3 regions of the Neorhizobium sp. 05N33 genome follow, and region 1 is predicted to be linked to each of the others. Evidence: predicted binding sites of a transcription regulator. Region 1 holds the regulator's gene; each other region holds the start of a gene.
What was found. The regulator PhoB, encoded in region 1, activates phosphate uptake and scavenging genes when phosphate is short. The targets are predictions, from matches to a motif close to TGTCATNNANCTGTCAT.
Positions count from the first base shown of each region.

Region 2: AC1DLT_RS12195 (DUF1045 domain-containing protein) is a predicted target of PhoB. The motif match lies at 6,798-6,814, and genes of this name have one in related genera.
Region 3: AC1DLT_RS24340 (NAD-glutamate dehydrogenase) is a predicted target of PhoB. The motif match lies at 7,512-7,528, and genes of this name have one in related genera.

Region 1 covers NZ_JBFTNK010000002.1:347,893-358,680, forward strand. Annotated here, with positions in the region: gene AC1DLT_RS05955 (Hsp33 family molecular chaperone) at 1-578, opposite strand, end outside; gene argF (ornithine carbamoyltransferase) at 792-1,709, opposite strand; gene AC1DLT_RS05965 (acetylornithine transaminase) at 1,764-2,960, opposite strand; gene AC1DLT_RS05970 (GcrA family cell cycle regulator) at 3,369-3,905, shown strand; gene AC1DLT_RS05975 (PACE efflux transporter) at 4,091-4,528, shown strand; gene phoB (phosphate regulon transcriptional regulator PhoB) at 4,538-5,221, opposite strand; gene phoU (phosphate signaling complex protein PhoU) at 5,243-5,956, opposite strand; gene pstB (phosphate ABC transporter ATP-binding protein PstB) at 6,002-6,817, opposite strand; gene pstA (phosphate ABC transporter permease PstA) at 6,831-8,150, opposite strand; gene pstC (phosphate ABC transporter permease subunit PstC) at 8,147-9,631, opposite strand; gene AC1DLT_RS06005 (substrate-binding domain-containing protein) at 9,818-10,788, opposite strand, start outside.
Region 2 covers NZ_JBFTNK010000003.1:691,658-702,445, forward strand. Annotated here, with positions in the region: gene AC1DLT_RS12170 (response regulator) at 1-3,522, shown strand, start outside; gene AC1DLT_RS12175 (chemotaxis protein CheD) at 3,630-4,157, opposite strand; gene AC1DLT_RS12180 (hypothetical protein) at 4,406-4,768, shown strand; gene mnmC2 (tRNA (5-methylaminomethyl-2-thiouridine)(34)-methyltransferase MnmC2) at 4,847-5,587, opposite strand; gene AC1DLT_RS12190 (NAD(P)/FAD-dependent oxidoreductase) at 5,586-6,776, shown strand; gene AC1DLT_RS12195 (DUF1045 domain-containing protein) at 6,900-7,607, shown strand; gene AC1DLT_RS12200 (AraC family transcriptional regulator) at 7,682-8,539, shown strand; gene AC1DLT_RS12205 (AzlC family ABC transporter permease) at 8,737-9,444, shown strand; gene AC1DLT_RS12210 (AzlD family protein) at 9,441-9,743, shown strand; gene puuE (allantoinase PuuE) at 9,814-10,740, shown strand; gene uraD (2-oxo-4-hydroxy-4-carboxy-5-ureidoimidazoline decarboxylase) at 10,737-10,788, shown strand, end outside.
Region 3 covers NZ_JBFTNK010000012.1:88,998-99,785, forward strand. Annotated here, with positions in the region: gene purH (bifunctional phosphoribosylaminoimidazolecarboxamide formyltransferase/IMP cyclohydrolase) at 1-1,028, shown strand, start outside; gene AC1DLT_RS24335 (MFS transporter) at 1,223-2,605, opposite strand; gene AC1DLT_RS24340 (NAD-glutamate dehydrogenase) at 2,640-7,406, opposite strand; gene pdxY (pyridoxal kinase PdxY) at 7,581-8,453, shown strand; gene AC1DLT_RS24350 (carbonic anhydrase) at 8,524-9,198, shown strand; gene AC1DLT_RS24355 (lytic murein transglycosylase) at 9,236-10,048, opposite strand; gene AC1DLT_RS24360 (aspartate-semialdehyde dehydrogenase) at 10,252-10,788, opposite strand, start outside.

The DNA of each region.
Region 1 (10,788 bases):
CAGTTGTGACGCGGCTTACCATCGGCATCGCGATCGAAGAGCTCGGCAACGCCGAGGCGCACCCTGGTCGGGATTTGCTCCGACTGGCGGAAATAGACGCCGGCGATCTCCTCCAGCGATGAGCCGTCCATCGGCACGATGCCCTGATAGGGCTGCATGCCGCGGCCCTGGTCGATGGTGAAGGCAAGTACGCCGTGCCCCAGGAGGTCGGCCGGCGAAGTCTTGCCTTCCGTGACGGCGGCGGCCAGAGCTTCCTCGTCATATCGAGCGTAGGCGCGAAGACTGTCGGGCGTCGAGAAATCCGCGACCAACAGGTCGACGGGACCGTCGCCCTTGGTCTGCACCGTGAACTTGCCATCGAATTTCAGCGATGTGCCGAGCAGAGCAGTCAGGACGATCGCCTCGGCAAGCAGCCGCGCGACCGGGCCTGGATAATCATGGCGGCTAAGGATGGAGTTGAGCAGCGGCCCGAGCTGGACCGCCCGGCCACGCACGTCGAGACCGTCCACCTGAAATGGAACGACCCGGTCATCTCCGGCAAAGTCGAGTTCGTTGAGTTCCACAGTCGCTTCCGCCATGCCTTCACTCCTTCGCGCCGACCCAAAAACCTTTACACAAGCGCCAGCCCGAGCGGAACCGCTGGCCGGAGGAAAAGACGTCGACGATGTGTGTTGAAACGCCAGTCCAGAAGACGGCGTATTGTTGAAAGCCGACAGATGGGGGATTGCGGGGCGGAAATCAAGGTTCGATCGCCGCCGCTCTTCACATCCGCACCGTCCGGGACATTGCGTTCAGACCGCGCCGAAGCACCAGGCGAGAATGGATTTCTGCGCGTGCAGGCGATTCTCAGCCTCGTCGAAGACCACCGACTGCGGGCCGTCGATGACCTCGTCGGTGACTTCCTCACCGCGATGAGCCGGCAGGCAGTGCATGAACAGCGCCTCCTTGTCGGCCCGCTTCATCAGGTCGGCATTGACCTGGAAGGGCTGGAAGACGTTGTGGCCGCGCGCCTTGTGCTCCTGGTTCATCGAGACCCAGGTGTCGGTGACGACGCAATCGGCGCCGGCAACCGCCTTTTCGGCATCATGGCAAAGCATGATGTTGCCACTGTTGTTGCGCGCCCAGTTGAGGAACTTGTCGGCGGGTTCCGAACCCATCGGCACAGCCATGTTCATCCGATAGCCGAAACGGGCAGCACCTTCGACGAAGGAATGCAGCACGTTATTGCCGTCGCCGGTCCAGGCAACCGTCTTGCCGGCGATCGGTCCGCGATGCTCTTCGAAAGTCATGATGTCGGCCATGATCTGGCAGGGATGCGTGTCGTCGGTCAGGGCATTGATAACCGGTACGGTCGCGTGTTCGGCAAGCTCCAGCATACGGGCGTGATCCGTGGTGCGGATCATGATGGCATCGACGTAACGCGACAGAACCTTGGCGGTGTCGCCGATCGTCTCGGCGCGGCCGAGCTGCATTTCGGTGCCCGACAGGAACAGCGTCTCGCCACCGAGTTGGCGCATGCCGACATCGAAGGATACGCGGGTGCGGGTGGAAGGCTTTTCAAAGATCATCGCCAGCATCTTGCCGGCCAGCGGCTTTTCCGCCGTCCCGGCCTTGGTGGCCTGCTTGCGGATTTTCGCGTCGTCGAGAATGCTGCGCAGATCAGCCGGGGAAACGGCGGAAAGATCGAGGAAATGCTTGGGAGATGCCATGTGATGTTCCCTGTGACGTGGGAAACCTACAACGGCATCCCCCTTTTTGCCCGCTCAGGCCGATTTCTTCATTTCCGAGGCGGAGAGCTTTTCCGCCGCTTTCTCGATGCGGGAGAGACCCTCGCGAGCTTCCTCCGCCGTGACTGTGAGCGGTGGCAGGAGACGCACCACGTTGTCACCGGCCGGAACGGCCAGCATATGTTCGCCGCGCATGGCGGCAACCAAGTCGCCCGCCGGCACCTTGGCCTTCACGCCGAGCAGCAGGCCTTCGCCGCGGATATCCTCGATGACGCTGGGGAAACGATCCTTTAGGCTGGCTAGCCCCTGCCGCAAGACCAACGTGACGTCGCGGACATTTTCCAGGAAGCCGTCCCCCAGGATCACGTCGAGCACGGCATTGCCGACCGCCATGGCCAGAGGGTTGCCGCCGTAGGTGGTGCCGTGGGTGCCGGCTGTCATACCGGACGCAGCTTCCGCCGTGGCAAGGCAGGCCCCGAGCGGGAACCCGCCGCCGATGCCCTTGGCGAGCGCCATGATGTCGGGCGAAACGCCCGTCCATTCATAGGCGAACAGTTTGCCGGTGCGGCCGACGCCGGTCTGGACCTCGTCGAAGATCAACAGCAGGCCGTTGTCGTCGCAGATCTGCCGCAGCGCAGCCAAGAATTCCTTTGGAACCGGCCGGATGCCGCCCTCGCCCTGGATCGGCTCGATGAGGATCGCCGCGGTCGCATCGGTGATCGCAGCCTTCAAAGCGTCCATATCGCCGAACGGCACCTGATCGAAGCCTTCGACCTTGGGGCCGAAACCTTCGAGATATTTCGCCTGGCCGCCCGCAGCGATGGTCGCCAACGTGCGGCCATGGAAGGCGCCCTCGAAGGTGACGATGTGGAAGCGTTCCGGATGGCCCTTCACGAACTGGTAGCGGCGCGCGGTCTTGATGGCGCATTCGAGCGCCTCCGCACCGGAATTGGTGAAAAACACCTTATCCGCGAAAGAGTTGTCGGCGAGGCGGCGCGACAGCGTCTCCTGGCCGGGCTGCTCGAAGAGGTTGGACGTGTGCCAGACCTTGTCGGCCTGCGCCTTCAGCGCGCCGACGAGATGCGGGTGGCCATAACCGAGCGAATTGACGGCGATGCCCGCGCCGAAGTCGAGATATCGCTCTCCACTTTCCGTCACAAGCCATACGCCCTCGCCGCGTTCAAAACGCAGCGGAGCCCGGGCAAACGTGTCGAAAAGCGCGGCTTCAGCCATGGCGACATCACTCCTCTAGGCAGTCAAAAAAGGCCGACAAAACCGGCCAGAAAAACCAAAAATGCCGCCCACTGGGCGGCGGGGGCACTATCGGGGTTTAGGCCGTCAATGTCAACAAAGCTCGGTGTTTTAGGCGCGTTACGACCGGAACCCGACAGGCGCTGGCTTCTGTGACAAAAAAGACTCTCCATCACAGCAAGTTGGGGAAAACCACGAAATCGAATCCCGCAGATTCCTCCGACTCTTGCCACGGAGTCAGCCTCACACTAGGTTAATGATCAATTACTAGACTGCATGCGGCGGAACTAGTCACCTCAAGCATAGATATAGTGGGTGCTGCGAAATGATTTTCGCAGCAAAGGTGGAAGGATTCTGCATGCCAGCAACGTTCAAAGGCGGAGAACGGGCATGAACTGGACAGACGAGCGTGTCGAGAAGCTCAAAAGATTGTGGTCGGAGGGCCTGAGCGCCAGCCAGATCGCAGCACAACTTGGTGGCGTAAGCCGAAATGCCGTGATCGGCAAGGTGCATCGTCTCAGCCTGCCGGGCCGGGCGAAAGCTGGCGGTACGGTTGCGACCGGCCGCGCATCGGCTGCCAAGCGCACGACATCGGCGCCGCGGGCTCCGAACTATGCGTCGCGGGTCACGACCCGGACCGTTACCCGCGCCGTCGGCGCGACGATGGTCAAGGAAGAGATCGAGATCGAACCCTACCAGGAGATGGAATATCGTCCCGCCTCCAACGTAGTCGTGCCGATCTCCCGCCGCCTTGCATTGACGGAACTCACCGAGCGCACCTGCAAATGGCCGGTCGGCGACCCGCTCAAGGAAGACTTCCACTTCTGCGGCTGTGAATCCCCGGATGCATCGCCCTATTGCGGTTACCACGCAAAGCTTGCCTACCAGCCGGTCAACGAGCGCCGCAAGGTTGCCGCTCGGGTCTGAGCGGCGGCGCGACACGAGGCGAAATCGAAGGCGGGCTCAGGCCCGCTTTTTGTTGTGTATGGCAGATATGCCGGCCAAGCCTTGCTCCGGATCGGCATTCCACCTATCTGAAAGACAGTGAGGACGACCTCCCCCATTCGGGCAGAAACTCCGGGACGGCCCGGAAAGCACCCCAGGAGGTCATCATGCGCACGACACGCGACCGTATCCGCCATGCCATCAGCTTCGAACTGATCGGGCTTGCTCTCATCACACCACTCGGCTCCTTCGCCTTCGGCATGCCGGCCGCCGATATCGGCGTGGTCGGCATCGGCAGCGCGACGATCGCCACTGGCTGGAACTATCTCTACAATCTCGGCTTCGACCACCTGATGCAGCGCTTTACCGGCGGCACGCAGAAAAACACCGCCATACGCGTGGCGCATGCGGTGCTGTTCGAACTTGGACTGCTGATCACGCTTCTGCCGCTGATCGCCTGGTATCTCGGTATAAGCCTCGTCCATGCGCTGACGATGGACGTGTCGTTCGCGGTCTTCTACGTGGTCTATGCCTTCGTGTTCAACTGGGCCTACGACCGGATTTTTCCGCTGCCGGAATGGCAGCGGCAGACCGAGGCGGCTTAAAGCCGCCTCTCAGGATTCCATTGAATAACCCGCGCCGCGGACGGTGCGGATGACATCCTGCATATTGGAGAAGTTGAGCGCCTTCCTGAGACGCCCGACATGCACGTCGACGGTGCGTTCGTCGACATAGATGTCGTGACCCCAGACGCCGTCCAGAAGCTGCGACCGCGAAAAGACGCGGCCGGGCGAGGCCATCAGGAATTCCAGCAGGCGGAACTCGGTCGGGCCAAGGCGCACTTCGCGGCTCTTGCGGTGAACGCGATGAGTTTCCCGGTCGAGTTCGATATCGCCGCAGCGGAGAACGCTGGAGAGCACCTCGGGACGGGCGCGGCGAAGCATCGCCTTGACGCGGGCCATCAGTTCAGGCGTCGAGAAGGGCTTCACCACATAGTCGTCGGCACCGGTGGCGAGGCCGCGAACACGTTCGCTCTCCTCGCCGCGGGCCGTCAGCATGATGATCGGCAGGCGCTCCGTTTCCGGGCGCATGCGCAGCCGGCGGCAGAGTTCGATGCCGGAAACGCCGGGCAGCATCCAGTCCAGGATCAGGAGGTCCGGTACCCGCTCCTGAAGCCGAATTTCGGCTTCGTCGCCCCGCAAAACGGTATCGACCTCATAACCCTCGGCTTCCAGATTGTAACGAAGAAGCACGCTCAGCGCTTCTTCGTCTTCTACGACAGCGATTTTCGGCAGCATTCTTGGCCTGCTCCGTCAGTTCTATTCGGTGATCGCGCCGAGCGTGTTCGACGAGTCGTCCTTCGGACGGTCGCCTTCCGGCTGGGCGCCCGTCGTCATGTAGTAGATGGTCTCGGCGATGTTGGTGGCGTGGTCGCCGATACGCTCGATATTCTTGGCGCAGAACAGCAGATGCGTGCAGGTGGTGATGTTGCGCGGATCCTCCATCATGTAGGTGAGGAGCTCGCGGAACAGCGAGGTGTACATCGCGTCGATTTCCTCGTCGCGGCTGCGGATCGCCTCGGCCTTTTCCGCCGAACGCGTCGAATAGACGTCGAGGACGTCCTTGAGCTGCACGAGGGCGAGATCGGAGAGATGCTCCAGGCCGCGGGCGAGCTTGCGCGGAACGCCGGTGCCCTGAACCGCGATGACGCGCTTGGCGGTGTTCTTGCCAAGGTCGCCGACGCGCTCCAGATCGGAGGCGATGCGCAGCGAACCGACGATCTCGCGAAGGTCGGCTGCGACCGGCTGGCGGCGGGCGATCGTGATGATCGCCTTGTCGCCGATCTCGCGCTCGGCGTGATCGAGGATCACGTCGTCGGAGATGACCTTCTGGGCGAGTGCGGCATCGGAATTGACCAGCGCGCGCACGGCGTCCGAGCACATCTGCTCGGCGAGGCCGCCCATTTCGGAGATACGGCGGCTCAGGTATTTCAGTTCGTCGTCATAAGCCGACAGGATATGGGTCGATGCCATCTTCTAGTCCTCAAAATTGATTTTCAGGCGGCACAGTCGACTGGATCAGCCGAAACGGCCCATGATGTAATCCTGGGTGCGCTGGTCGTCGGGATTGGTGAACATCTTGTCGGTGTCGTTCTCCTCGACGAGCTGGCCGAGATGGAACATGGCGGTGCGCTGCGAGACGCGGGCAGCCTGCTGCATCGAGTGCGTCACGATGACGATCGTGTAGTTGGCACGAAGTTCATGGATGAGTTCTTCAACCTTGGCGGTCGCGATCGGATCGAGAGCCGAGCAGGGTTCGTCCATGAGGATGACTTCCGGCGACACGGCGATCGCGCGGGCGATGCACAGACGCTGCTGCTGACCGCCGGAGAGGCCGGTGCCGGATTCATGCAGGCGATCCTTGACTTCGGTCCAGAGGCCGGCGCGCTGCAGGCTCGCCTCGACGATCTGATCCATGTCGGCCTTGTTCTTGGAAAGACCGTGGATGCGCGGACCGTAGGAAATGTTTTCGTAGATGGTCTTCGGGAACGGGTTCGGCTTCTGGAAAACCATGCCGACGCGGGCGCGAAGTTCCACGACGTCGATGTTATTGTCGTAGATATCGTCCGTGTCGAGGGTGATCTTGCCGGTGACGCGGCAATTCTCGATCGTGTCGTTCATGCGGTTGAGGCAGCGCAGGAAGGTGGACTTGCCGCAACCGGAAGGACCGATGAGAGCCGTCACAGTGTTTTCGCGGACGTTGAGGTTCACGTCGAAAAGCGCACGCTTTTCGCCGTAATAAACAGAAACGTCCTTACCGATCATCTTGTGGGAAGCATCGCTCATCTTTTGGTCCAGCGCCTTTTCTACTGCCGATTCTGACATCATATTCATTGTCATACTCCTTCTACCAGCGCCGCTCGAAGCGACGCCGCAAGAGAATTGCGCCAACATTCATTAGGATGAGAAACAGGAGCAGGATGATGATTGCTCCCGAGGTACGCTCGACGAACGCGCGCTCAGCTTCGTTCGCCCACATGTAGATCTGGACCGGCAGCGCCGTCGACGGGTCGAGCGGCGTGGTCGGATAGTTGGCGACGAAGGCCACCATGCCGATCAGGAGCAGCGGTGCGGTTTCGCCAAGGGCATGGGCGAGGCCGATGATGGTGCCGGTCAGGATGCCCGGCATGGCAAGCGGCAGGACATGGTGGAAGATCGTCTGCATCTTCGAGGCGCCGAGCCCGAGGGCGGCAGCACGGATCGATGGCGGCACTGCCTTCAGTGCCGCGCGGGTCGCGATGATGATCGTCGGCAGCGTCATGAGGGTGAGCACCAGACCACCGACGAAGGAGGCGGAACGCGGCAGGCCCATGAAGTTGACGAACACCGCCAGACCGAGCAGACCGTAGACGATCGAGGGAACGGCCGCGAGATTGTTGATGTTCACCTCGATCAGATCGGTGAACTTGTTCTTCGGGGCAAATTCCTCGAGATAGATCGAAGCGGCGACGCCGATCGGTAGCGCCAGGACAAGCACGATCAGCATCATGTAGAACGAGCCGATGAGCGCGACGCCGACGCCAGCTGCTTCCGGACGGCTCGATGCGCCGTTGACGAAAATGCCGCCGTTAAAGTGCTTGGCAAGGGCTCCGCTGTCAGAGAGCTGCTTCATCCAGCCGAGCTGCTGGTCGTTGATCTTGCGGTTTTCCTGGCTGACGTCGAGGTCGATCTGGCCCTTGTAGGCCGAGTCGATATCGCCGGAAGCGAGCAGTCTTACCGTCTGCGTCGTGCCGATGATCGCCGGATTGGCTATGACCAGGTCACGCAGCTGAACGCGGACACCATCGGACAGCATCTGGCCGACCGCGCGGGCGGCGACACGGTCGTCGACGCTGACGTTGAGCAGCTTGGCGAGAGCATTGCGGGCGACGACCGGATAGTTGGCCGTCATCAGCTTCTGCGGATTGGTGGCACGTTCGTTCTGCGGGTCGATGATCTGCTGCGAGAACTCGACCGGCATGGTGATCATGGTCTGCTGGAAGGCGGTGTAACCCTTGGAGACCACCGACCACAGGAGAAGCATCAGGAAGATGATGCCGAAGGAAAGCGCGGCGATGCCATAGGCACGGAAGCGACGCTCGGCGGCGTAACGGCGCTTGATGCCGATATCGCGACGGACGGACTTGGCCGTGGAGATGCCGGCGGCGGGAGAAACCACATCGGTCATTCGTACTGCTCCCGGTATTTGCGCACGATATAAAGCGCGTAGATGTTGAGGCAAAGCGTGATGGCGAAAAGCGTGATGCCCAGCGCGAAGGCAACCAGGGTCTGCGGCGAGGTGAACTCAAGGTCACCCGTCAGCTGATTGACGATCTTGACGGTCACGGTCGTCATTGGCTCGAAAGGGTTGATCTGCAGGCGGGCGGCAACACCGGCCGCAAGCACGACGATCATCGTCTCGCCGACGGCGCGCGATGCGGTCATCAGGAGCGCGCCGACGATGCCCGGCAGAGCGGCCGGCAGGACGACCTTCTTGATGGTTTCCGAACGGGTGGCGCCGAGGCCGAGCGAGCCGTCACGCAGGGCACGCGGCACCGCCGTGATGATATCGTCGGACAGCGAGGAGACGTAGGGGATCAGCATGATGCCCATGACGAAGCCGGCGGTCAGAACGCTCTGTGCCTGAATGAAGTTGGCATAGTCGCCGGTGACGAGGCCGTTCAGCTGCGAAGAGATATCGCGCAGGAACGGTCCGATGGTCGTCAAGGCGAAGAAGCCGTAGACGATGGTCGGAATGCCGGCGAGCACTTCGAGCAAAGGCTTCGCAACCGAGCGGACCTTCGGCGAGGCGTATTCCGACATGTAGATTGCCGAAAAGAGACCGATCGGAACCGCAAAGAGCATCGCGACGAAACCGATATAGAGCGTACCGAGCAGCAGCGGAATAAGGCCGAACTGACCTTCGGAGCCGCCAGAACCGGCAGCAGCAAAACGCGGATCCCATACCGTGCCGAAGAAGAATTCCCAGGCGGGAATAGCGGTGAAGAAGTGGGCCGCTTCGGTCAGCATCGAGGCGACGATGCCGATCGTGGTCAGAATGGCGATCGAGGAGGCGACGACGAGGCTGCCGAGAACCACCTTTTCCACTCGGTTGCGGGCGCGGAAGCGCGGCGCAATCTGACGATAGGCGAAGAACGCCCCGCCGACGGAAGCCGCCAATACGACGATCGTCATGAGGATGCGGCTGACGAAGGTCATCCTGTTCAGGACAGCGGCGGCCTTGACCATGAAGGGCTGGGGATCGCCCGCAAGCGGAACGCCCTTGGCCCCAAGCGCAGCACGCAGCTCGACCGGATTATTCTCGACGCGGGCAATCTCGTCGCCGGTCAGCGCATTCATGCCTCGGGCGATCGAAGTGATCATGCCGTAGCTCAGGCCCTGCTCGGCCTGCGATTGGGTTTTCACCTCTTCAGGAAACGCACCGCGGACCGAGGAGCTGATATAGATCGGGCTGGCGACCAGCCAGACAAAGAGAATGACGACGGCCGGCAGGATCGCCCAGACAGCGACAAAAGAACCGTAATATCCGGGCCGTGAATGAAGTTTGGAGGAAATCCCTCCGACCAGTGCCATTGAATACCGGGCACCAGTGACGTAACCGGCTATGCCGATTATTGCCAAAATCAATAATATTAGTGATGTGTTCATCATAATCCCCCGGCGTACCGCTTTCGGCGGCAACCCATCACCGCCCAGCTCCGTTCATCGGAACCGATCGCATTCGCCATCGCGCACTGCGCAACACCATCGCCACAAAACCGACGATTCCGCCGATGCAAAGGCCATCGATCGGAAGAGAAAACGGCGCCGCCAAAAGCGGCGCCGGTCTTTGGATTACATGGTCTTGCCAGCGGCAAAGTCCTTGCGGCCCTGTTCGCGCTGTGCGTCAGGAGCAGCAACCAGGCCGTACTCGATGAGCGGCGAGTCAGGGCCGATCATGTCGTCGGAAAGGAAGAACTCGACGTATTCCTTGAGGCCCGGAACGACGCCCAGGTGAGCCTTCTTCACGTAGAAGAAAAGCGGACGGGAAACCGGGTAGGTACCGTCGGCGATGGTGGCCGAGGTCGGCTTGATGCCGCGCATGGTGGCGACCTTCAGCTTGTCGGCATTGTTTTCGTAGAAAGCGAGGCCGAATACGCCGACGCCGGTCTTGTTGGCAGCGATACGAGCGAGGGTCTCGGTGTAGTCGCCGTCGATGTCCACGGCAACGCCGTCCTTGCGAACAGCAACGCAGGCTTTGGCCTGGGCAGCCTTGTCAGCGATTTCCTTGGCGATGACGTCGGTTGCGCCGGCATCCTTGCAGCCTGCGGCCAGAACGTTCAGTTCGAAAACTTCGCGGGTGCCGTGCTTTTCGCCCGGGATGTAGGCGGCGATCGGACCCTTCGGAAGCGTCGGATTGATGTCCGACCAGTTCTTGTAGGGGTTGGCGACGAGTTTGCCGTCAACAACGACCTGAGCGGCGAGAGCCTTGTAGAGGTCCTTCGGCTCGAGTTTCATGTCGCCGTTGCTGCTGGCGGTCGCGAAAACGATACCGTCGTAACCGATGCGGATTTCCTGGATGTCGGTGACGCCGGCTGCCTTGCAGGCTTCGGCTTCAGACTTGTTGATCGGGCGAGAAGCGTTTGCAACGTCGATCGTGGCTTCGCCAACGCCCTTGCAGAATTCCTTGAGACCGGCGCCGGTGCCGCCCGACTCGACGATCGGGGTCTTGAACTTCGGGAAGGCTTCACCGAAGGATTCGGCGACGATCTTCGCATAGGGAAGAACGGTGGAGGACCCGGCAACCTGGACCTGGTCGCGTGCAG
Region 2 (10,788 bases), on a different contig from region 1:
GCGCTCTGTTTCGACCGCTCCGGCGTCGTCTGCCATGAAATTCATATCGAGCGTTTCCTGACGGAAGACGACCATACCTATCTGTTCGGCACGTTTGCGGCGGTACCGGGCGTTGCCGCCATTTCAGAGCCGAACAACGTTGCCCCGCTTGCCGTTGCATCACGCGCCGTCGTCCCGCCCCCCGGTGCCCCGGCCAGTGGTGCTACGGCCAACGCTGCAAAGCCGATCGCGCCGTTTTCGCCTTTCAACAACGCGCTTCTCGACGATGCCCTCGACATGCTCGAAATGGGTATCGGCATCTATGACAAGCACAACGTTCTGCTCTACTGCAATTCACAGCTCATCAATCATTTTTCATCGATCTCGATCGATATCCAGCCGGGGATCACGCTCAACGATATTCTCGGATTTGCCTATGATCGCCGTCAGCGCGTGTCGCCGGCGAGCTTTGGTTCCGATGTGCCGAACAAGGACGCTTGGATAGCCGAGCGGATGAAACCGTTCGATCTTCCCTATTCCGAAAGCATCGACCAGCTTTCCGACGGACGCTGGCTGCGGAGCATCAACAAGCGTCTCGAAAACGGCCTGCTGATCGCCATCCGTCACGACGTGACCGATTTCAAGGAGCAGGAAATGCTCCTGCGCACCCATGTCTCGGAGACGGACCTGTTCCGCGCCGTCCTCGAAGACCTGCCGGTGCCCGTGTTCGTGCGCAACAGCGACCGCCAGCTCACCTATGCCAATGCCGCCTACGAGGCGATGCTCGGCAAGCCGAGAAGCCATTTCCTCGGCAAGACCGAAACGGAAATGTTCCCTGACGCGGCCGATCGCTTCCGGATTGAAAACGACCAGGTAATGACAGGCGAGGACATCGAGAAATCGGAGGATATTACCTTTCCCGACGGATCGGTTGTCCCGGTCATCACGCATCTGCGCCGGGTGACTACCAATGACGGCGCGCACAACCTCGTCGGTTCGCGCATGGACGTCTCCCGCATCAAGGAGGCGCAGAACAAGGCGGAGAAGATGGGCAAGGATCTGCAGACGATCCTGCACACCATGCCCGTCGGCGTGGCGATCCTCGACGAGCAGTTCCTGTTCGAATACGCCAACCCGGCCTTCTATTCCTTCTGGGATGCCGGTGAGCAGTTCGATCTGCCTGGGCGTTCCTATCGGGATTTCCTCAAGGTCAATTTCGACCACGGCATCTATAGCGGCTCGCCGCAAAGCTTCGAGGAGATCTACCGGGAGCGCATTGCCGCCTTGACCGACGGTCAGGAGCGGCCGCCGATCGAGGTGAAAAGCCGCAGCGGCCTGGTGATCGTCATTTCCGGCACTCAGCTTTCCGGCGGCAAGATCCTGCTGAGCTACATGGACATCACGGCTGTCCGCAAGCGCGAGCAGGAGATCCAGGAGGCCCGTGCGGCGCTCGAAACCCACGGCGCGCTGATGCGCGACGCGACGAGCGCCATGTCGCAAGGGCTGCTCATCCTGCATGACGGCGAGATCATCTTCTCCAATGATGCGCTGCCAGCCATGCTCGACATGCCGGCCGAGATGGTGGGCGCCGGAGGCCTGTGGCGCGATCTCTTCCGCTATTGCGTCGAGCGCGGCGATCTCGGCACGTCCGAGGAAGCGGCGGCGACGCTCCAGGCCTGGGAAGACAATGTCGCAGCCGGCAAGCCGGTGTTTGCCGCCTTCCGCGTCGAGGGCCGCAAGTGGATCCAGGTCGAGGCAAAGCTGACCGGCAGCGACCATTGGCTGGCCGTCTTCACAGACGTCACGGAGATGAAGAGCCGCGAGGAGGAACTGACCCGCCTCCTGCAGCGCGCCGAGGCCGCCGACCGGGCGAAGTCGGAATTCCTCGCCAATATGAGCCACGAGATCCGCACGCCGATGAACGGCGTGCTCGGCATGGCCGAACTGCTGGCCAAGTCCAATCTCGACACCCGCCAGAAGACCTTCATCGACATCATCGTCAAATCGGGCAATGCGCTTCTGACGATCATCAACGACATCCTCGACTTTTCCAAGATCGATGCCGGGCAGATGACGCTGCGCAAGGCGCCGTTCGACCCGGTCGAGGCGATCGAGGACGTGGCGACGCTTTTGTCCTCGTCCGCTGCCGAGAAGGATATCGAACTCATCGTGCGCGGCGACGTCTCGATCCGCGAGACGGTGATGGGCGACGCGGGGCGTTTCCGCCAGATCATCACCAATCTCGTCGGCAACGCGGTAAAATTCACCGAAAAGGGGCATGTCTTCATCGACCTGAGGTCGGAGGCAAAAGGCCCCGGCGAGATGATGCTGTCGATCCGCATCGAGGATACCGGGCTCGGCATTCCCGAAGAGAAACTGAAATCGGTGTTCGAGAAATTCTCGCAGGTCGACACGTCCTCGACGCGCCGCCACGAAGGCACCGGCCTGGGGTTGGCGATTACCGCCGGCCTCACCGAACTGTTCGGCGGCTATATCGACGTGACGAGCGAAGTCGGTCGCGGCTCCGTCTTCACCGTGCATCTGCCGTTCCAGGTGGTCAGCGAGCGCAACGTCCTGACGACCTTGCCGATCAACACCAGCGGCGCACGCATCCTCGTTGTCGACGACAATGCCGTCAACCGCCGCATCCTCACCGAACAGCTCACCATGTGGGGGTTCGACACGGTTGCAGCCGACGGCGGCGCCGAGGGTCTGGCGATCCTCAGCGAGGCCGCCCGTATCGGCGTCACTGTCGATGCTATCGTGCTCGACTACCACATGCCGGAGATGAACGGCCTGGATTTCGCCAAGCAGCTCCGGCGTGATCCGCGCTTCGACGGAACCGGCGTGGTTTTCCTGACCTCGATGGACATGGCCGGCGACGACAGCATGTTCGCGGCTCTCAACATCCAGGCGCATCTGATGAAGCCGGCGCGCGCCAACCTGCTGCGCAGCACGATCATCGATGTCGTCCGCTCGATCCGCACCAAGCGCAGGGCAGTCGAAGCGGAGCAAGCGGCCGGTCGCCCTCAGACGACCGTGCGGCCCCTGGCGCCGGTTGCCGCACCCAAGCTGGTTGCTTCGACGCCCGCGATTGCCGAACAGCCGGTGGTCCCGGTCTCCACCCCGCCCATGCAGGCGGCGCCGACGCTCGACGTGCTGGTCGCCGAGGACAACGAGGTCAACCAGATCGTCTTTACCCAGATCCTGCAGACCACCGGCTGGCTGTTCCAGATCGTCAAGAACGGTGCGGAAGCGGTCGAAGCGTGGAAAAAGCACGATCCGGCGGTCATCATCATGGACGTTTCGATGCCGGTCATGAACGGCCATCAGGCGACCCAGAAAATCCGCGAGCTCGAACAGGAGACCGGCACCCATACGCCGATCATCGGCGTCACGGCGCATGCGCTCGAAAGCGACCGCGAACTCTGCTTCCAGGTCGGCATGGACGATTACCTCTCCAAGCCGATCAGTCCGGAGGCATTGGAAACCAAAGTCCGCAACTGGCTTGGCGGTGCGATCGTGAGCTCGGTGTCGAACTGAGCCGGCGTTTCCGGCTCTCAACGCTCTCACCTCGGCAATGTCGGCGCACATCCCTGCTCCGAAGAACTGGCAATACTGCTGACGCGGCGGCAGAACGTAGCGGGCGGTCAGTATCGCGCTGCCCTGGCGGTTGCGTCGGCGATGCGGGAAGTTGACGGAGCGGGCACCGTGGCCGCAGTGATCCGCATCTGTACGCTGCCTGTCGTCGGGTGAAACGCGATCCAGCGCGCCAGGTCATCGCCGAGGCTGGAATCGACAAGCTTGATGCCTTCCGCCTGAAGGAAGCGCCTGGCGAACGCGGCGTTCAGCAATCCGGGATCGTAGCCGCTGCATTTGCGCGTGCGGCCGCCAAACAGCTTGGCCCGAAGGTTCCGGCGTTCCGCGCCGAGCCTGCACAGGTCATCGACAAGCGCACGCATGGCCAGATCGCCGTAGCGTTCCGGGTGCTGGGTGATCTCCAGTCCGCCGCTCGCAGGCAGGATGAAATGGTTCATCCCCCCGATGTTGGTGGTGGTGTCGTAGATGCAGGCCGAGACGCAGGATCCGAGAACGGTCATCAGCACGGTATCGGGATCGGCCGACACCGCATATTGGCCGCCAATGATATGGATATGGTGGGAGCCCGTGAAGTTCATCTGATGCTCTGATCCCGTGTATGTGAAAATTATTTTCCCGCAAAAGTATGAAAGCGGGACGCGCGCGGGAGGGACCAACAATGAGTGGCGAGAAATACGGTCTTATACGGTTTTCGTAATTTCGGCAGGGTGCGAGCGACAGGTTTTCCGTTCAGGGACCGTTAAGCTCGGCACCGGCATTGTCCGGCAATACCCGAGCCCCTTTTGCCGCTTTCAGGCGCAGCTCGGTGGAAACGGAGACGCTTGTGATGAAGAAGATGATTGTCTCGGCGCTGATTCTGGCCGCTACCTGCACCAGCGTCCTGTTGCCGGCTGGTGAAGCCTCGGCCCAGCAGTGGGACAGACACTACGACCGATACGATCGATATGATCGATACGATCGCCGTGACCCGCCGCGCAGGCATCATAACAACGATGGCGCGCTGATTGCCGGAGGTTTGGCCGCGGGCGTCATCGGCGGCCTGATCGGCGGGGCTCTCGCCAGTGACAGCGGGCCGCGTTACATCGATCCGCCACCGCCGCCGCGGCCGCGCTGCTGGTTCGAGGACCGCCGCGTCCGCAACGCCTATGACGGCGGATGGCACATGGAAAGCCTGCGCGTCTGCCAGTAGGTGGCATGCGATGTGATGGATGGCAGCCGGTCTCAGGGCCGGCTGTTTTATGTTGGGCGGTCTTGGGGCGACCTTGGGTCAGGGCGCCGGTTTGATGCCGCACAACATCTCGCGTTTGCCCGCAAATCCCGGCCGCCGTTCGACGGTAAAACCGGCGGCCTGCAGGTTTCGCCGTACGAAGCCGGCGGCCGCATAGGTGCCGAACGTGCCGCCGGGTAAGGTCTTGTCATAGATCGCCTGCATGATATCCGGCGACCACATGTCCGGATTGCGCGACGGAGCAAAGCCGTCGAGGAACCAGGCGTCGAAATCCGCGCTGGCCGCGGAGACGCTTTCGAGCGCCGGGCCGCAGACGACCGTCAGACGTGTCTGGGCGTCAGAGTCGATCACGACATTCCCGACGGGCTCGTCCGGCCAAGCTTTGACCACTGCCTGCCGTTCCGCCGCGATCTCCGGCCAGCGGGTGAGCGCCCGGTCGATTTCGTCGCGCTGCATCGGATAGAGTTCGAAAGAGGTGAAATGAAGCTTCGCGCCTGCGGGGCGAAAAAGCTTCCATTGCCGCCAGGTCTCGCAGAAATTCAGGCCGGTGCCGAAACCGAGTTCGCCGATCCGGAAAGTCCGGTGCCTTTCCCAGCGCTCCGGCAGGCCCCAGCGCCCCGGCAGGCCATTGCCGGCCAGAAACGTGTGGCCACACTCCAGCCGGCCGTCGGTGCGGCAATAAAAGTGATCGCCAAACTTTTGCGAATAGGGCATATCGCCGTCATGCCAGTCCAGCGTCTGGCTTTCGGTCACACGAATTTCAGGATCACGGTCGCTCATGGGAGATGCGGATAATCCTGCCGGCTTCGGCGGTCAATCTCATGTCCTTCCCGCATCCGCCGATCTCGTCATCCTGGGCGGCGGCATCATGGGCCTCTGGGCGGCGGTCAAGGCCGAGCGACTGGGCATCCGCACCCTGCTTGTCGATGCCGGCTCGTTGGGGCAGGCGGCAAGCGGCGGGCTCTTGGGCGCCCTGATGCCGTATATGCCCGATAAGTGGGACGACAAGAAGCAGTTCCAGTTCGACGCGCTCCTATCGTTGGAAGACGAAATCGCTGAGCTCGAAGCCGAGACGGGCATGGCCTGTGGCTACCGCCGCTCCGGCCGGCTGATTCCGCTGCCGAAGCCGCACTTACGCAAGATCGCGCTCGGGCACTCCGCCGATGCGGAAGCCTGCTGGCGGCGCGGTGACCGTCGTTTCCATTGGCATGTGCTCGACCGCCCGCCGCAAAAAGGCTGGCCGGATGCCTCCTTCGCAGCTGCCGGACTGGTGCATGACACGTTTGCCGCCCGGGTTTCGCCGCGGGGTCTCGTATCGGCTCTCGCGGCCTTCCTGCGTAGGGCCGGCAATGTCCGAATCGTCGAAGGCCTGGAGGCCGAAACGGTAGATCCAGCCGCTAATAGGATTATATTCCGCGGCGGCGAAAGCGTCGCCTTCGGACACTGCATCGTCTCGGCCGGCCACCGATCCTTTTCTCTGCTTCAAGGCGTCTCGCCGCCGCTGAAACATCCGATCGGCCAGCCGGTCAAGGGGCAGGCGGCGCTGCTCAAGGCCAATATCGATCCGTCTCTGCCGGTGATCTTCCTGAACGGCCTCTATCTGGTCGCCCATGAGGGCGGTCACGTGGCGGTCGGCAGCACCAGCGAGGATGTGTTCGAAGACCCGTCGTCGACCGACAGGCAGCTCGACGACCTCGTCTTGCGCGCCCGGTCGCTCGTGCCGGCCCTGGCGCAGGCCCCCGTCGTCGAGCGCTGGGCGGGATTGCGGCCGAAGGCGATCGGCCGCGATCCGATGGTCGGCGCGCATCCCGATCACGCCCGAGTGATCGCGCTCACAGGTGGTTTTAAGGTGAGTTTCGGTATCGCGCATAGGTTGGCGGATGCGGCGCTCAATGCCGTGAATGGCCGGGAAATGCGGCTTCCGGCGTCATTTACGCTCACCAGTCATCTTGCCGTCGCCTCGCGTTAAACGCGAGTTTTCGGTCCTCCGCGTCGTTATTCTGTCATGCAAATCACTTAACCCCCACGGCAGGGATTGTTGAGCAATGCGTAAAACACGGGGTTGCTGAAAAGGACGTTCAGAAGGTGACGCATGCGCTATGCCATTCATTTCACGCCTCCGGCGCATGATCCGCTAACGGTCGCTGCCGCCCAGTGGCTCGGCCGCAACGCCTTTTCAGGCGAAGCGACGGAGCCGCCGGCAATCCGTGGCATCGGCATTCACGACATTGCTTTCAACACCGCGCTGCCACGCCGCTACGGTTTCCACGCGACGCTGAAGGCGCCGTTCCGGTTGGCACCCGACGTCACCGAACCGATGCTGCTGCGCCATCTGATGCGGTTTGCCGGCACCCACAGCCCCTTCGAACTGCCGAAGCTCGAAGTCGTGCGGCTCGGCAATTTCTTCGGCCTGGCGCCGGTCGTTCCTTGCGATACCGTCCGGTTTCTGGCTGCTTCCGTGGTCCAGGAGTTCGACAATTTCCGTACGCCATTGTCGGAAGCCGAGCTGGAGCGCAGCGATTCGGGCGATCTATCGGCACCGCAATTCGCCAACCTGCATCGCTGGGGCCACCCTTATGTGATGGACGAATTCCGTTTCCACATGACCCTGACCGGTCCGCTGTCGCTGGTCGAGATGCCGCGTTTCGACCTGGCGCTGCGCGATTATTTCGAACCCTACCTGAAAAAGCCGGTCGAGATCGCCAATCTGGCGCTGTTCATCGAGGAGGAGCCCGGCGCGCCTTTCCTCGTGCATTCGCTGCATCCGATGGGCCGCGTGGCGGCGCGCAAGACCGCCTGACGTTCAAGTGCCGCCTGGCTTCCGGCGTCACTTTTGTTCAAGAGCGATGGTCGCCGATCTGCTATACTTTTTCCATGGAGAATATCTCGCAGGAACAGGCTACCGACCACATGCCGCTGATGCCGGCAGAGGTGACCCGTTTCTGGCGAGACGATCGCTTCGGCGGCATGGAATGCCTGCGCGCGACGTTCCTCACCCACGAATTCGCGCCGCATGCGCATGACACGTTCAGCATCGGTGCGATCGAGCAGGGCATGCAGGTCTGCACCATCAAGGGCAGCCGGGAGAGCGCCGGGCCGGGCGGGCTCTACCTGATCAATCCGGGCGAGACACATGACGGTGCGCCGCGGGGCGGCGGGTATCGCTACCGGATGATCTATCCGGATGTCGCACTGCTCCGCGAGATCCTCGAAGACGTCACCGGCAAACCCTTCCAGGGCACGCCCGCCTTCGGCATCCAGCTCCTCCACGACCAGGCGCTCGCCGACGCTTTCCACCAGGCGCACCGGACGCTGGAAGAAGGCTCCGGCGCGCTCGAAACCAGCCAGGCGATGTTCCTGGTGCTCGACGCGATGTTCCGCCGTCACGGCAGTTCGATCATCGTACCGGCCGATACGACGGAGCGCACCGCCGTGCGCCAGGCCCGCGACTACCTCACCGAGAATTTTGCTTGCGATGTCGGGCTGGAGGAACTTGCGACCGTCGCGGGTCTCAGCCGCGCTCACCTTATCCGCGCGTTCCGCAAGGAATTCCACATCACGCCGCATTCCTTCCTCACCGACATCCGCATCCGAGCGGCCCGCAAGCGCTTGAGGGAAGGCGGCCAGCCGGCCGAGATCGCGCTCGAATGCGGTTTTGCCGACCAGGCCCATTTCACCCGCCACTTCAAGGCCCGCACCGGGCTGACGCCGGGGCAATACCGGGCTCGCTGATCACTTTCGTTCAAGACGGTAGATGCTGCGCGCTTTAAGCCTCCCCCTCATCCGCCTGCCGGCACCTTCTCCCCGAGGGGAGAAGATATATGCCGCAGCGTCTCGAATCCTCCTCTACCCCTCGGGGAGAGGGTGGCTGAGCGGAGCGGAGGCCGGGTGAGGGGGCGACGTACGCCGATATAGATCAAGGTTATTGGATGAACAGCAATGCAAAACTGCAAGACTTCCTCGGCGGCATGCGGGCGATCTCGCCGCTGATCGCCGCAGTCATCCCGATCGGTCTCGTTTTTGGCGCGGTTGCTGCCACGAAAGGCCTGTCGCCGGCCGAGGCGGGGTTGATGAGCGCGCTGGTATTCGCCGGTGGGTCGCAGTTCGTAGCGATGGATATCTGGACCCATCCGGCCTCCTGGACCGGGGTCGGTTTTGCGGCGCTGTTGGTTAATATCCGCCACGTGCTGATGAGCGCCTCGCTCGGTATCAGAATGGATGGTTTCGGCCAACCGGCGCGCCATCTCTCGATGCTGTTCCTCGCCGACGAGATTTGGGCGATGGCGGAGTTCCGGGCCAAGGTGGCGCGGCTGACGCCCGCCTGGTTCGCCGGCCTCGCCATGCCCTTCTATCTCGCCTGGGTACTCTCGGGGCTGGCTGGTGCCGCCCTCGGTGCCTTTCTCGGCGACCCGGTGGTGCTCGGGCTCGACTTTGCCTTTCCAGCCGTCTTCATCGTGCTGGTCATGGGCTTCTGGAAGGGACCGGAAACCGGCGCCGTGCTGCTCGCGAGCGGCGCGGCCGCCGTCGCCACCCAACATTTCGTGCCGGGCGTCTGGTATATCGCTGCCGGTGCTATCGCCGGCCTTGCCGCCGCCCTGGTGACCGGCAAGTCCCGGGATATCGAGGTGACGCCATGACTGTTGATCTCGCCACGCTCATTGCCATCCTCGCCATGGCGGCTGCGACCGCACTTACCCGGTTGAGCGGCCTCGTGCTCATCCGCCACGTCTCGCTCGAAGGCGGCCGCCGCAAGGCGATCGAATCGATCCCGCCGGCAGTTCTGATGGCTGTCGTCGCGCCGACCGCTTTTGCGACCGGGATTGCCGAAACCTTGGCCTGCGCCGTGACTGCTTTTGCGGCACTTCGCCTGCCGATGCTCGTTTCCGTGGCACTCGGGGTCGCCTCAGTCGCGATCCTTCGGGCGCTCGGCCTCTAAGCGTCATTTCCATCTCGACATGGCCGGAAAGGGTGCGCTACCGTCCGGCCTCATTCGTCGAAGGTGATCCATGCAGGCAAAAGACTATCCGCGCGAACTCGTCGGCTACGGCCGTTCCACCCCCGATCCGAAATGGCCAGGCGGCGCTCACGTCGCCGTGCAGTTCGTGATCAATTACGAGGAGGGTGGCGAGAGCTCGATCATGGACGGCGATCCGGCCTCGGAGAACCTGCTGTCGGAAATCGTCGGTGCCGCGCCCTGGCCGGGCCAGCGCAACCTCAACATGGAATCGATCTACGAATACGGCTCGCGCGCCGGCTTCTGGCGGCTGTTTCGGATGTTTACCGAACTCAAGGTGCAGACCACCGTCTACGGCGTGACGCTCGCCATGGCCCGCAATCTGGAAGCGGTCTCCGCCATGAAGGAAGCCGGCTGGGAGATCGCCAGCCACGGCTACCGCTGGCTGGAATATAAGGATTTCCCGGAGGCAAAGGAGCGCGAGCACCTCCTCGAGGCTGTGCGGCTGCACACCGAACTCGTCGGCGAGCGGCCCTACGGCATGTACCAGGGCAAGCCCTCCGACAACACGCTGAAACTGGTCATGGAAGAGGGCGGTTTTCTCTATTCCTCCGACAGTTACGCAGACGATCTGCCTTACTGGGTCAACGGGCTCGACCAGAAGCCCTTCCTGATCATCCCCTATACGCTGGAAACCAACGACATGCGGTTTGCGACGCCGCAGGGGTTCAACACCGGCGACCAGTTCTTCACCTATCTCAAGGATGCCTTCGACGTGCTTTACCAGGAGGGCAGGGAAGGCGCGCCGAAGATGATGTCGGTCGGCCTCCACTGCCGCCTCGTCGGGCGGCCCGGCCGCGCCGCCGCGTTGAAGCGTTTCATCGAATATGTGCTCAGCCACGACAAGGTCTGGATCCCGCAGCGCATCGAGATTGCCAGGCACTGGCACGAGCATCACAAGCCGGCGGGCACGCTATGACCGCCCGCGGCGATTTCATCCAGATGTTCGGCGGCGTGTTCGAACATT
Region 3 (10,788 bases), on a different contig from region 1:
ATACGGCGATCTCGAACTGGTTCGCCGAAGCGCTCGACATCGAGATCCCGCGCTACCGCACAATCGGCGGCGTGCTGAAGGAAGAGATGCGTTATGGCGAGAATCCGCACCAGAGCGCCGGCTTCTACGTGACTGGCGAAAACCGTCCGGGTGTGGCGACCGCAAAACTGCTGCAGGGCAAGCAGCTTTCCTACAACAATATCAACGATACCGACGGTGCCTTCGAGCTGATCGCCGAATTCTCGCCGGAAAAGGCGCCGGCCTGCGCGATCATCAAGCACGCCAACCCCTGCGGCGTGGCGACCGGCCCAAGCCTCAAGGAAGCTTATCTGCGGGCGCTCGCCTGCGATTCCACCTCGGCCTTCGGCGGCATCATCGCGGTCAACCAGCTTTTGGACGCCGAGACGGCCGAAGAGATCGTCAGGCTGTTCACGGAAGTCATCATCGCGCCGGAAGTTTCCGACGAGGCTCAGGCCATCATCGCCGCCAAGAAGAACCTGCGCCTGCTGGTGACCGGCGGCCTGCCGGACCCGCGCTCGCGCGGCCTGACGGCGAAGACCGTTTCGGGTGGCCTGCTGGTCCAGACCCGCGACAACGGCATGGTCGAGGATATCGACCTGCGCGTCGTCACCAAGCGCGCGCCGTCGGCGACCGAGCTTGAAGACATGAAGTTCGCCTTCAAGGTCGCCAAGCACGTGAAGTCGAATGCGGTCGTCTACGCCAAAAACGGCCAGACGGCCGGCATCGGCGCCGGCCAGATGAGCCGCATCGATTCCGCCCGCATCGCTGGCATCAAGGCGGAAGAAGCGGCAAAGGCGATGGGTTGGGCCGAGCCGATGACAAAGGGTTCCGCGGTCGCCTCGGAAGCGTTCTTCCCGTTCGCGGACGGCCTGCTGTCGGCCATTGCGGCCGGCGCCACGGCGGTTATCCAACCGGGTGGTTCGATGCGTGACGACGAGGTGATCGCCGCGGCGGATGAGCATGGGGTCGCCATGGTCTTCACGGGAATGCGGCATTTCCGGCATTGATTTTGCTGGATGTTATGCTCTGAGCGTGCGGCGTGGGTCCTCGGGTCAAGCCCGAGGATGACGGTGGAGAGGGTGTTTCAGAGCTGCCCAAAGAGAGCAAGCTGCGACGCTCCGCTTTTCTCTGTTAGACCCACGCACTCCGTCATCCTCGGGCTCGACCCGAGGATCCACATCCCAACCAGAAAGCTACCCGCCTACTTCCTGTTCGCCGGATACGGTGTCGCAAACAGCAACAGCAACCCGGCTACGAGGAAGATCAGCAGCGTTGCCATGCCGAGCCGGGCTGAACCGCTGGCATAGGTCATCACTGAAAAGAACAGGGTGGCGAGAAAGCTCGTTGCGCGGCCGGAGAGCGCGTAGATGCCGAAATAGCGGCCGGTCTCGGAAAGGCTGACGCTGCGGGCGAGATAGGACCTGGACGAAGCCTGGACGGGGCCGAAGGCGAGGCCGATCAGCAATCCGAACAGGATATAGGCTTTTTCGGCTGCGGTGCCGAACAGGCCGCCGCTGTCCTCTCCCGAAAGCGGCAGAAGGCCGAAAAAGACGAAGCCGGGGCCGGTGGAAATGATGCCGAGGGTGGCCACCAGCAACAGAACGAGGCTGATGATCACGACGATCTTCGAGCCGAGCAGGCGATCGAGCCAGCCGGCGACGATGCAGCCGAAGATCGCCACGACGTTCAGGATGATGCCGTAGATGCCGATCTCGATCGTCGCCCAGCCGAACATGCCGGCTGCGAACGTGCCGCCGAGGATCAGCAGGCCGTTGACGCCGTCCTGGTAGAGCATGCGGGCGACCAGGAATTTCGTGATGCCGGTACGCTGCCTCAGGTCCCGCAGCGTGCCGCTGAGCTCCCTTATGCCGGAGCGGACCGCCGCGGCGAGCGGCAGACCTTTCTTGGCGTCGGGCGTGAAGAAGAACATCGGCAGGATAAAGAGGAAATACCAGAAGGCCGAGATCGGCCCGGTGATGCGCGCGTCTTCGCCGAGATGCGGGTCAAGGCCGAAAAGCGGGGGGATGCCGATCAGCGTTTTGCCGCTTTCGGGATTGGCGGCGAGCAGCGCCACGACGGCGATCAGTACGATCATGCCGCCGAGATAACCGAGCCCCCAGGCGACGTTGGAAATGCGGCCGACATCGTCCTTGGAGACCAGCCGCGGCATCATCGAATCGTTGAAGACGGTCGAGAATTCCGCGGCGATCGACGCGAAGATCATGAAGATCATCGGCCAGATGATCGGCGAGCCGGGTGCCGCGAACCAGAGGGCCGAAACACAAACGATCTTGATCACCGCAAAAAAGGCGATCCAGGGTTTCCGTGGACCGGCCTGGTCGGCGATCGAACCGAGGACCGGGGAGAAGACGGCGATGACCAGCGACGAGATCGTCGCCATGTTGCTCCAGGCCGCCTGTGCGGAAACCGGATCCTCGGTCAGCCGCGCAACGAAATAGGGACCGAAGATGAAGGTGGTGACGACGGTAAAAAACGGCTGGGCTGCCCAATCGAAGAACATCCAGCCCAAGATGCCGCGCCGGCTCGTTTTCACCGGCGCATCGTCCACATCAATAACGGCCATTTTTCCCCCGGATCAGCCAGTTCGGTCCGTTGTCCTACAGCGCCCGACCGTGCGCAAGATCGCTCAGGAGACCGGCCGCGACGGTGATCTTCGGAAGCGTCAGTTCACCGCTTTCGCTCAAGGTCACCAGTTCGGCGCCGATGCGGTTCACTCGCACTCGATCGCCGCCGACCCAGGCTTCCAGCGGCTTTTTCTCCTTCGGATGGGCAGTCATCGCGGCGATGACGATGTCGCGGCGCGCCGAGGCGAGTTGCTGCAGGCTGCGGGAGAGCGCAAGGCTTTCATAGTGTTCCGAGGTGCTGATGCGTTCGCCTGCGCCGATCAGCCGATTGATGCGGAAGGTTTCGGTAACAGTGAAATAGCTCTCGGTGGCGCGCGCCATGGTTTCGCCGGTACGGTCGGCGATCAGCATGATCTCCGGCACCAGGACCAGCGTCGACAGCAACAGGATTTCACGGGCAAGCGATGCCGGTATGCCCTGCGCTTCGAGTTCCGAGGCGCGGGCTGCGGTTTCCACGAAATCTCCGCCCGCGAGCGACGAGCGCAGCCCCTTGATCGCGGCCTTGAGGCGGCTCATCGCGCCGTCCACATCACCGCTGCCGACCTGCGTCTGCAGGATGAGGCGGGTCGCTTCCGCGAAGGTCTCGGTGATGCGGGCGTAGAGATCGTTCTGCAGCTGGCCGGGGATTTTTCCATCCAGCGCATCGATCTCGGCCCAGAGCTTGGGAAGTTCGAAGCCGTCGCGGGCAAGGAAGGCAGCCTTGACGACATTCGCCGCCGTGGCGCCGGTCATATCGCTCATCTGCTGTATGAAACCCGGGCCGCCGCGGTTGATAGCCTCGTTGGCGAGCGTGGTGGCGACGATTTCGCGATGCAGGCGGTGGGACTGGATGTCCGCCGCATAAGCCTTCTGCATCCTGGCCGGGAAATAGGCCTTCAGGACAGCCGAGAAATAGGGGTCGTCCGGCAGGCTGCTGTCGAGCAGGGCATCGAAGAGAACGATCTTCGAATAGGAGAGCAACACGCCGATTTCCGGACGGGTCAGCGGTCTGCCGGAGGAATAACGCTCCGCAAGCTCCGCATCATCGGGCAGAGTTTCGACCTTGCGATTGAGCTGGCCTTGCGATTCCAGCACGGACATCAGCCGTGAAAGCTCTTCGCGGTTGCCGGTACCCTTGCGTTCGGTCAGCGAGATCGACAGCGGCTGCAGATAGTTGTTGCGCAGAACCAAGTGGCCGACTTCCTCGGTCATCGAGGCGAGAAGCTGGTTGCGTTTGTCGCGGGTCAGGCGGCCGTCCTGCATGGCCGAATTGAGGGCGATCTTGATGTTGACCTCGACGTCGGAGCAGTTGACGCCGGCGGAATTGTCGATCGCATCTGAATTGCAGCGCCCGCCATTCAGGGAGTAGGCAATACGGCCCTTCTGGGTCATGCCGAGATTGGCGCCTTCGCCGATGACGCTGGCGCGCACTTCAGCCGCGGTGATGCGGATCGGGTCATTGGCGCGATCGCCGACTTCCGTATCGGTCTCGGAGGCCGCCTTGATATAGGTGCCGATGCCGCCGAACCAGAGAAGGTCGACCGGGCTTTTCAGGATCGCGGTCATGATCTCGAAAGGCGTTGCGGTCGTCTTGTCGATGCCGATCGCGGCCGCTGCCTGCCTGGTGAGCTTTACCGACTTCTCCGAGCGGGAAATGACCATCGCCCCTTCGGAAAGGGTCGATTTGTCGTAATCCTGCCAGCTCGATCGCGGCAGGGCGAACATGCGTTCGCGCTCGGTGAAGGACTTTTCGATATCCGGATCTGGATCGATGACGATATCACGGTGGTCGAAGGCGGCGATGAGGCGGATCTTTCGCGACAACAGCATGCCGTTACCGAAGACGTCGCCGGACATGTCGCCGACCCCGGCGACCGTGAATGGCGTCGTCTGGATGTCGATGTCCTTCTCGCGGAAATGCCGTTTCACGGCTTCCCAGGCGCCGCGCGCGGTGATGCCCATCTTCTTGTGGTCGTAACCGACCGAACCGCCGGAGGCGAAGGCATCGTCCAGCCAGAAGCCGGCTTCCTGCGCCAGGCCGTTGGCGGTGTCGGAGAAGGTCGCCGTACCCTTGTCGGCGGCAACCACGAAATAGGGGTCGTCGCCATCGAGGCGGATCGTGTCCGGCGGCCCGACGATGTCGGCGCCGACGATATTGTCGGTGATCGACAAAAGGGTGCGGATGAAGGTCTTGTAGGCTTCCCGGCCGGCATTGAAGAACGCGTCGCGCGCGCTTGCCGGCGGCAGCATCTTCGGGAAGAAGCCGCCCTTGGCACCGACCGGCACGATGACGGCGTTCTTGACCTGCTGTGCCTTCACGAGGCCGAGGATTTCGGTGCGGTAATCCTCGCCGCGGTCCGACCAGCGGAGCCCGCCGCGAGCGACCTTGCCGAAGCGCAGATGCACGCCTTCGACCTCGGTGCCGTAGACGAAGATTTCACGGAAGGGCCGGGGTTCCGGCAGGCCGTCCAGCAGCTTCGGATCGAGCTTGAAGGCGAACATCCGGTATGGAGCCCCATTGGGGTCGCGCTGGAAGTAGTTGGTTCTGAGCGTCGCATCGACCGCATTGACGAAACGACGAAGCGTGCGGTCCTCGTCGAGGTTGGGCACGTTGCCGAGCGCTTCCTCGATCTCCGCATGATGGTCGGTGAGTTTCTTGACGCGGGCCTTCTCAGTGATCTTGGGGTCGAAACCATCGCGGAAGAGGCGGAAGATGGCGGCGGATATGGCCGGGTATTTCACCAGCGTATCGCCGATATAGGCCTGCGAATAAACGATGCCGGTCTGCCGCAGATAACGGGAATATGCACGCAGCACCGTGACTTCGCGAGCTGACAGGCCGGCCAGCAGAACCAGCCGGTTGAAGCCGTCATTGTCGATCAGGCCTTCGAAGGCGGAGAGGAAGGCTTCCTCCAGCGCCAAACCTTCGCGGGACAGGTCGACTTCACGCCCATCGCCGAGCTGCAGTTCCATGTCGTGGAGGACGACTTGGCTGCGGTCGTTTTCCGGCCCCACCTGGATTTCGAACGTCTGCTCGCTGACGGCGTGGAACCCGAGATTTTCGAGGAGCGGCACACGCCGGGAGAGCGACAGATGCCGGTCCTTGTGGAAGATCTTGAGCGACACGGTGCTGGCGGGGTCGCCCGGGCGGCGATAGAAGGCGATGCGGATCGTTTCGCCGGCGGCGCAAGCGGCGATATCCGGCAGGTCGGCGAAGGTTTCCTCGGGCGAGAAGGCTTCCTGGAAGGCCTGGGTGACGGTGAGCCGCGGCCCCTTCTCCGCAAGCGCTGCGAAGCGGTCTTCCCAGGGCGTGGCGATGAGCCGGATCGCTTCCTCGAGCTTGGCTTGCGCTATCCTCGGGGTCTTGCCGCCGCGCCTGCCGATGATCATGTGGACGCGGGCGACGCCGCCCTCCGGGAAAGCCGGATAATAGGCGGAGACGTGGCCATCATAGACCTTGGTCAGGTAGTCACCGACCTTCTCGCGGACCAGGGAATTGTAGTCCTCGCGGGGCACGTAGACGATCACCGAGACAAAACGGTCGAAATGGTCGATGCGCGGCAGGACCCGGACGCGCGGACGCTCGCTCAATGCCATGATCTGCTCGCAGAAGCGGGCGAGCAGATCGACATCGATCTGGAAAAGGTCGTCGCGCGGATAGGATTCGAGCGTGTTTTCCAGCATTCGGCCGGAATGGCTGTCGGGGTCGAAGCCGAACTGCTCTTCGACCCGGCCGGTCTTGGCGCGCAGGAGAGGGATGTCGCGGACGGAGTGGGTATAGGCGGTTGCCGTAAAAAGGCCGACGACACGAAGTTCGCCGACAACTTCGCCCTGTTCGTCGAAGCGCTTGACGCCGACATAATCCATATAGGCGCGGCGGTGCACCACGGATTTCACGTTCGCCTTGGTGACAATCAGGAAATCGGGGCCGTCGAGGAACTCGAGGATTTCCGGGGTGGTCGTCACCGCGTCCTTGCCCTGGCGCAGCACCAGAACATCCGGATCGGAGAGGATGCCGAGACCGCGGCCCTTGCCGCGTTCGACCTTGGCCTCAGTGCCCTTGCCGGAATAGACGTATTCGCGCATGCCAAGGAAGGTGAAGTTGTCGTCGCGCAGCCAGTCCAGGAAGGCGAGCGCCTCGTCGCGGTCGGCCTTGCGGCGGCTTGTCGAGTTGTTGAGCTGCTTGGCGGCGCCGTCCAAGACTTCCAGCATCGAGCCCCAGTCGGTGATCGACAGATGCACCTGGTCGAGGATGTAGCGAATACGCTCGGTGAGCGAAGCCGCCTGTTCCTCGTTCAGCGGCGACAGATGGATCTGGATGAGGCTTACGTGATGAGCCGGGTTGCTGGGCTGTTCGTTAGAGCGGAGTGCCGGTTCCTTGCCGGGCTCCACGACCAGGATCGGATGGACGGCCATGGTGAGGTCGCGGTGGGTGGCGGTCACTTCGCCCATGACCGAGTCGAACAGGAAGGGCATGTTGCGATCGACGACGGTCAGCACCGAGACCGGAATACCGTCCGGCGTTACGCCGGCGACTGGTTCGACCGTGATATCGGCCCGAATCCGGGTCCAGGCCATCAGCCGCTCGGCTGCATGATTGGCGGAGAGCGCCAGCATTTCCGGCGTATAGCTGTCGAGGTCGTCAGTGCTGGCCCGGGCGAACAGGATGAGCGGGTCGAGATGCGGCCCTTTGCTCGCGGCAACGATCTTGCGTGCGCTTTCGATCTGTTTTTCCCGTTTCGGATTTTGCCTGACGGCCATGTCCCTCTCCCCTTTTCCGTGCCCGCACGGAATAAATTAGCTTTGTGTCATCACGCGGCAACGTGGCTGATCCATGTCAAGCGACACTACACGTTTCATTCTTCCGTGAAGCCTTGTTGACATGCGGCGGCGAAGAAACGATCAACAGGTCCATCGTAGCCGGAAACCGATCTCATGCAGGATACCAGCAGTGCCGTCCTCGTCATCTCCAGCCATGTTGTGCGCGGCTCGGTCGGCAATCGTGCCGCCGTCTTCGCGCTCGAGACGCTGGGGTTCCCCGTCTGGGCAATGCCGACCGTCGTCCTCCCCTGGCATCCCGGTCACGGACCTTCTACACGGCTGACCTTTCCCGAATCAGATTTTGACAAGGCTATAGACGATCTTATTCGGGCGCCATGGCTGGGAGAAGTGAAGGCGGTGCTGACCGGTTATTTCGGCAACGCCGCCCAGCCGCGTTCGGTGGCGCGGCTTATCCGGGCGCTGAAGGAGAAGAACCCCGACCTTCTCTATGTCTGCGATCCCGTCATGGGCGATCTCGGCGGGCTCTATATTCCGCAGCCGACGGCAGAAGCGATCCGCGACGAACTCATTCCGCTGGCAACGATCGCCACCCCGAACCGTTACGAACTCGCCTGGCTTTCCGGCGCGCCGCTTGAAACCAACAACGATATCATGGATGCCGCAATCGCGCTCGGGCCGCCACGCATCCTGGTGACCTCGGCCGTGCCGATGATGGCGGGCGGTACCGGCAATCTTTATCTGACCGGCAAACATGCGCTGCTTGCGGAACACCGGCTGATCGACAATCCGCCGAACGGGCTGGGGGACCTGCTGGGCGCCCTGTTCCTGGGGCGAATCCTTGCCGGCATGGACGAGGAAAAGGCGTTGCAGCTGGCAACAGCGAGCGTTTTCGAGGTCCTAGCCCGCACGGCCAAGCGCGGCGGCGACGAGCTGACGCTGGAGACCGACGCGTCCAGCCTCTCCACTCCCATGGCGATGGTGCAGATGCGCCGGCTCGTGCATCCGTTGCAGCGCACCAAGCGGTAATCGGCCTCGGAAGTTCGCAGATGCACAATGGCCGTTGATCTTCGCTCGGCGGCGCTATAATCGTTGCTCCATGACGGATTTTCCTGACAGACTACTGGCGGGCTACCGCAACTTCATGAGCGGTCGCTATAGTGACGAACGCGAGCGTTATCGCGTGCTGGCGGACAAGGGGCAGAACCCTCACACCCTTCTCATCGCCTGTTGCGATTCCCGTGCCGCACCGGAAACCATTTTCGACTGCGGTCCGGGGGAACTCTTCGTCGTCCGTAACGTCGCCAACATGGTCCCGCCTTTTGAACCGGACGGCCAGTTCCATGCCACGTCGGCGGCGTTGGAATATGCGGTCGAGGTTTTGGAAATCGACAATATCGTGGTGATGGGTCACGGCCGTTGCGGCGGTATCCGGGCGGCACTGGATCCGACCATGTCGCCGCTTTCTCCCGGCGATTTCATCGGCCGCTGGATGGCGCTGGTCAAACCGGCCGCCGAACAGATCCAGAGCAACGAGTTCATGACCCAGGCCGAGCGGCAGACAGCGCTGGAACGGGTGTCGATCCGCAATTCGATCGCCAACCTGGAAACGTTCCCGTTCGTCAAAAAACGCGGAGAGAAAGGCGAACTCAGCGTTCACGGCGCCTGGTTCGACATCTCGAGTGGCGAATTGTGGATTATGGACAGCAAGGGCGACTTCGTCCGTCCGGACCTTAGCGAACTGCCCGTCCAGGCCGAACAAGCGTCGGCCTGAATTTTTCAGGTGAAGCGAAACGTCACTGCCGGCGGGCTTATTGGCCGTCGATCTGTGCGCCCATATAGGCGATCGCCTGCTGATAGACGGTTGCGGCGTTCCAGCCCTGGATAGCAACGAAGTTCGGCTGGCCCGGCTGGTAACCGGCACCGGCTCTCCAGCCATGTCCTTTGAGGAAGTTGGCGGTCGAGGCAAGCGCATCGGCACGCGAACGGACCATGTCGATATGGCCGTCGCCGTCGCCGTCGGCTCCGTAGCGGACAACGTTCAGCGGCAGGAACTGGGTCTGGCCGATTTCGCCGTGGGCAGCGCCACGGGCGGTGACGCTCAGATCACCTCGGCCGACCAGCTCAAGCGCAGCATAAAGCTGTTCGGTGAAATAGGCGGAGCGGCGGCAATCGTAAGCGAGCGTTGCGACGGCGGAAAGCGTATGCTGATCGCCCATGAAGCTGCCGAAACCGGTTTCCATGCCCCAGATGGCGATGATCGGGCCGGCCGGCACGCCGAAGCGGCGCTCGATCTGCGCAAAAAGCGCGGCATTGCCGGACTTCATGCCTTTGCCGCGGGAGATGATGGCAGCTCCGCCGCGCTTCTTCATGAACTCGTCGAAGGAGAGTTTGAAGCTTTTCTGGCCGCGATCGGCGCTGATGGTCGGGCGATTGTAGGAGACGTTCGAGAAAGCCTTTTCGACGACGGAAGGATTGACGCCACTCGCAGGCGCAACACGCTTGAATTCCTCAACCCAACGGGCGAAACCGGATGAATCGTTGCCGCATTGGAGCGCAGCAAGCGCCGGGGTGGCGGTCATGAAACCGCTTGCGATCAATCCTGCCAGTAAAATCTTCTTCATGCGGTCAAACCCGTCCCCGAGAACCGGATCGCTCGGCCAGAAGCATCCGGATAATGTGCATTGTTTCGGCCTTATGGCGGCGGTTGCAAACAATCGCAACTCACCCGTTCATGAATAGTTCGTGATATGGGTGATTCGAAAGAAAAACCCCGCCATTTCTGACGGGGTTTCTATCGGAACATGCTTAATAAATTTATTATCTATCAGGCAGCAACCTTGCGCGGCTTGATCAGGCCGCGATTGACAAGCAACTCGGCGATCTGGATGGCGTTGAGCGCCGCGCCCTTGCGCAGGTTGTCGGAAACCACCCAGATGTTGAGGCCGTTTTCCACCGTCGCATCCTCACGGATACGGGAAATGTAGGTGGCATCCTCGCCGGCGCATTCATAAGGCGTGATGTAACCGCCGTTTTCGTGCTTGTCGATGACGAGGCAGCCGGGGGCTTCGCGCAGGATATCGCGGGCCTGGTCCGCGCTGATCTCGTTTTCGAACTCGATATTGACCGATTCCGAATGGCCGATGAAGACCGGAACGCGCACGGCGGTGCAGGTGACCTTGATCTTCGGGTCGAGCATCTTCTTGGTTTCGGCAAGAACCTTCCATTCTTCCTTCGTATATCCGTCTTCCATGAAGCTATCGATATGCGGGATGACGTTGAAGGCGATGCGCTTGGTGAACTTCTTGGATTCGACCGGATCGGCGACAAAAACGGCGCGCGTCTGGGTGAAGAGCTCGTCCAT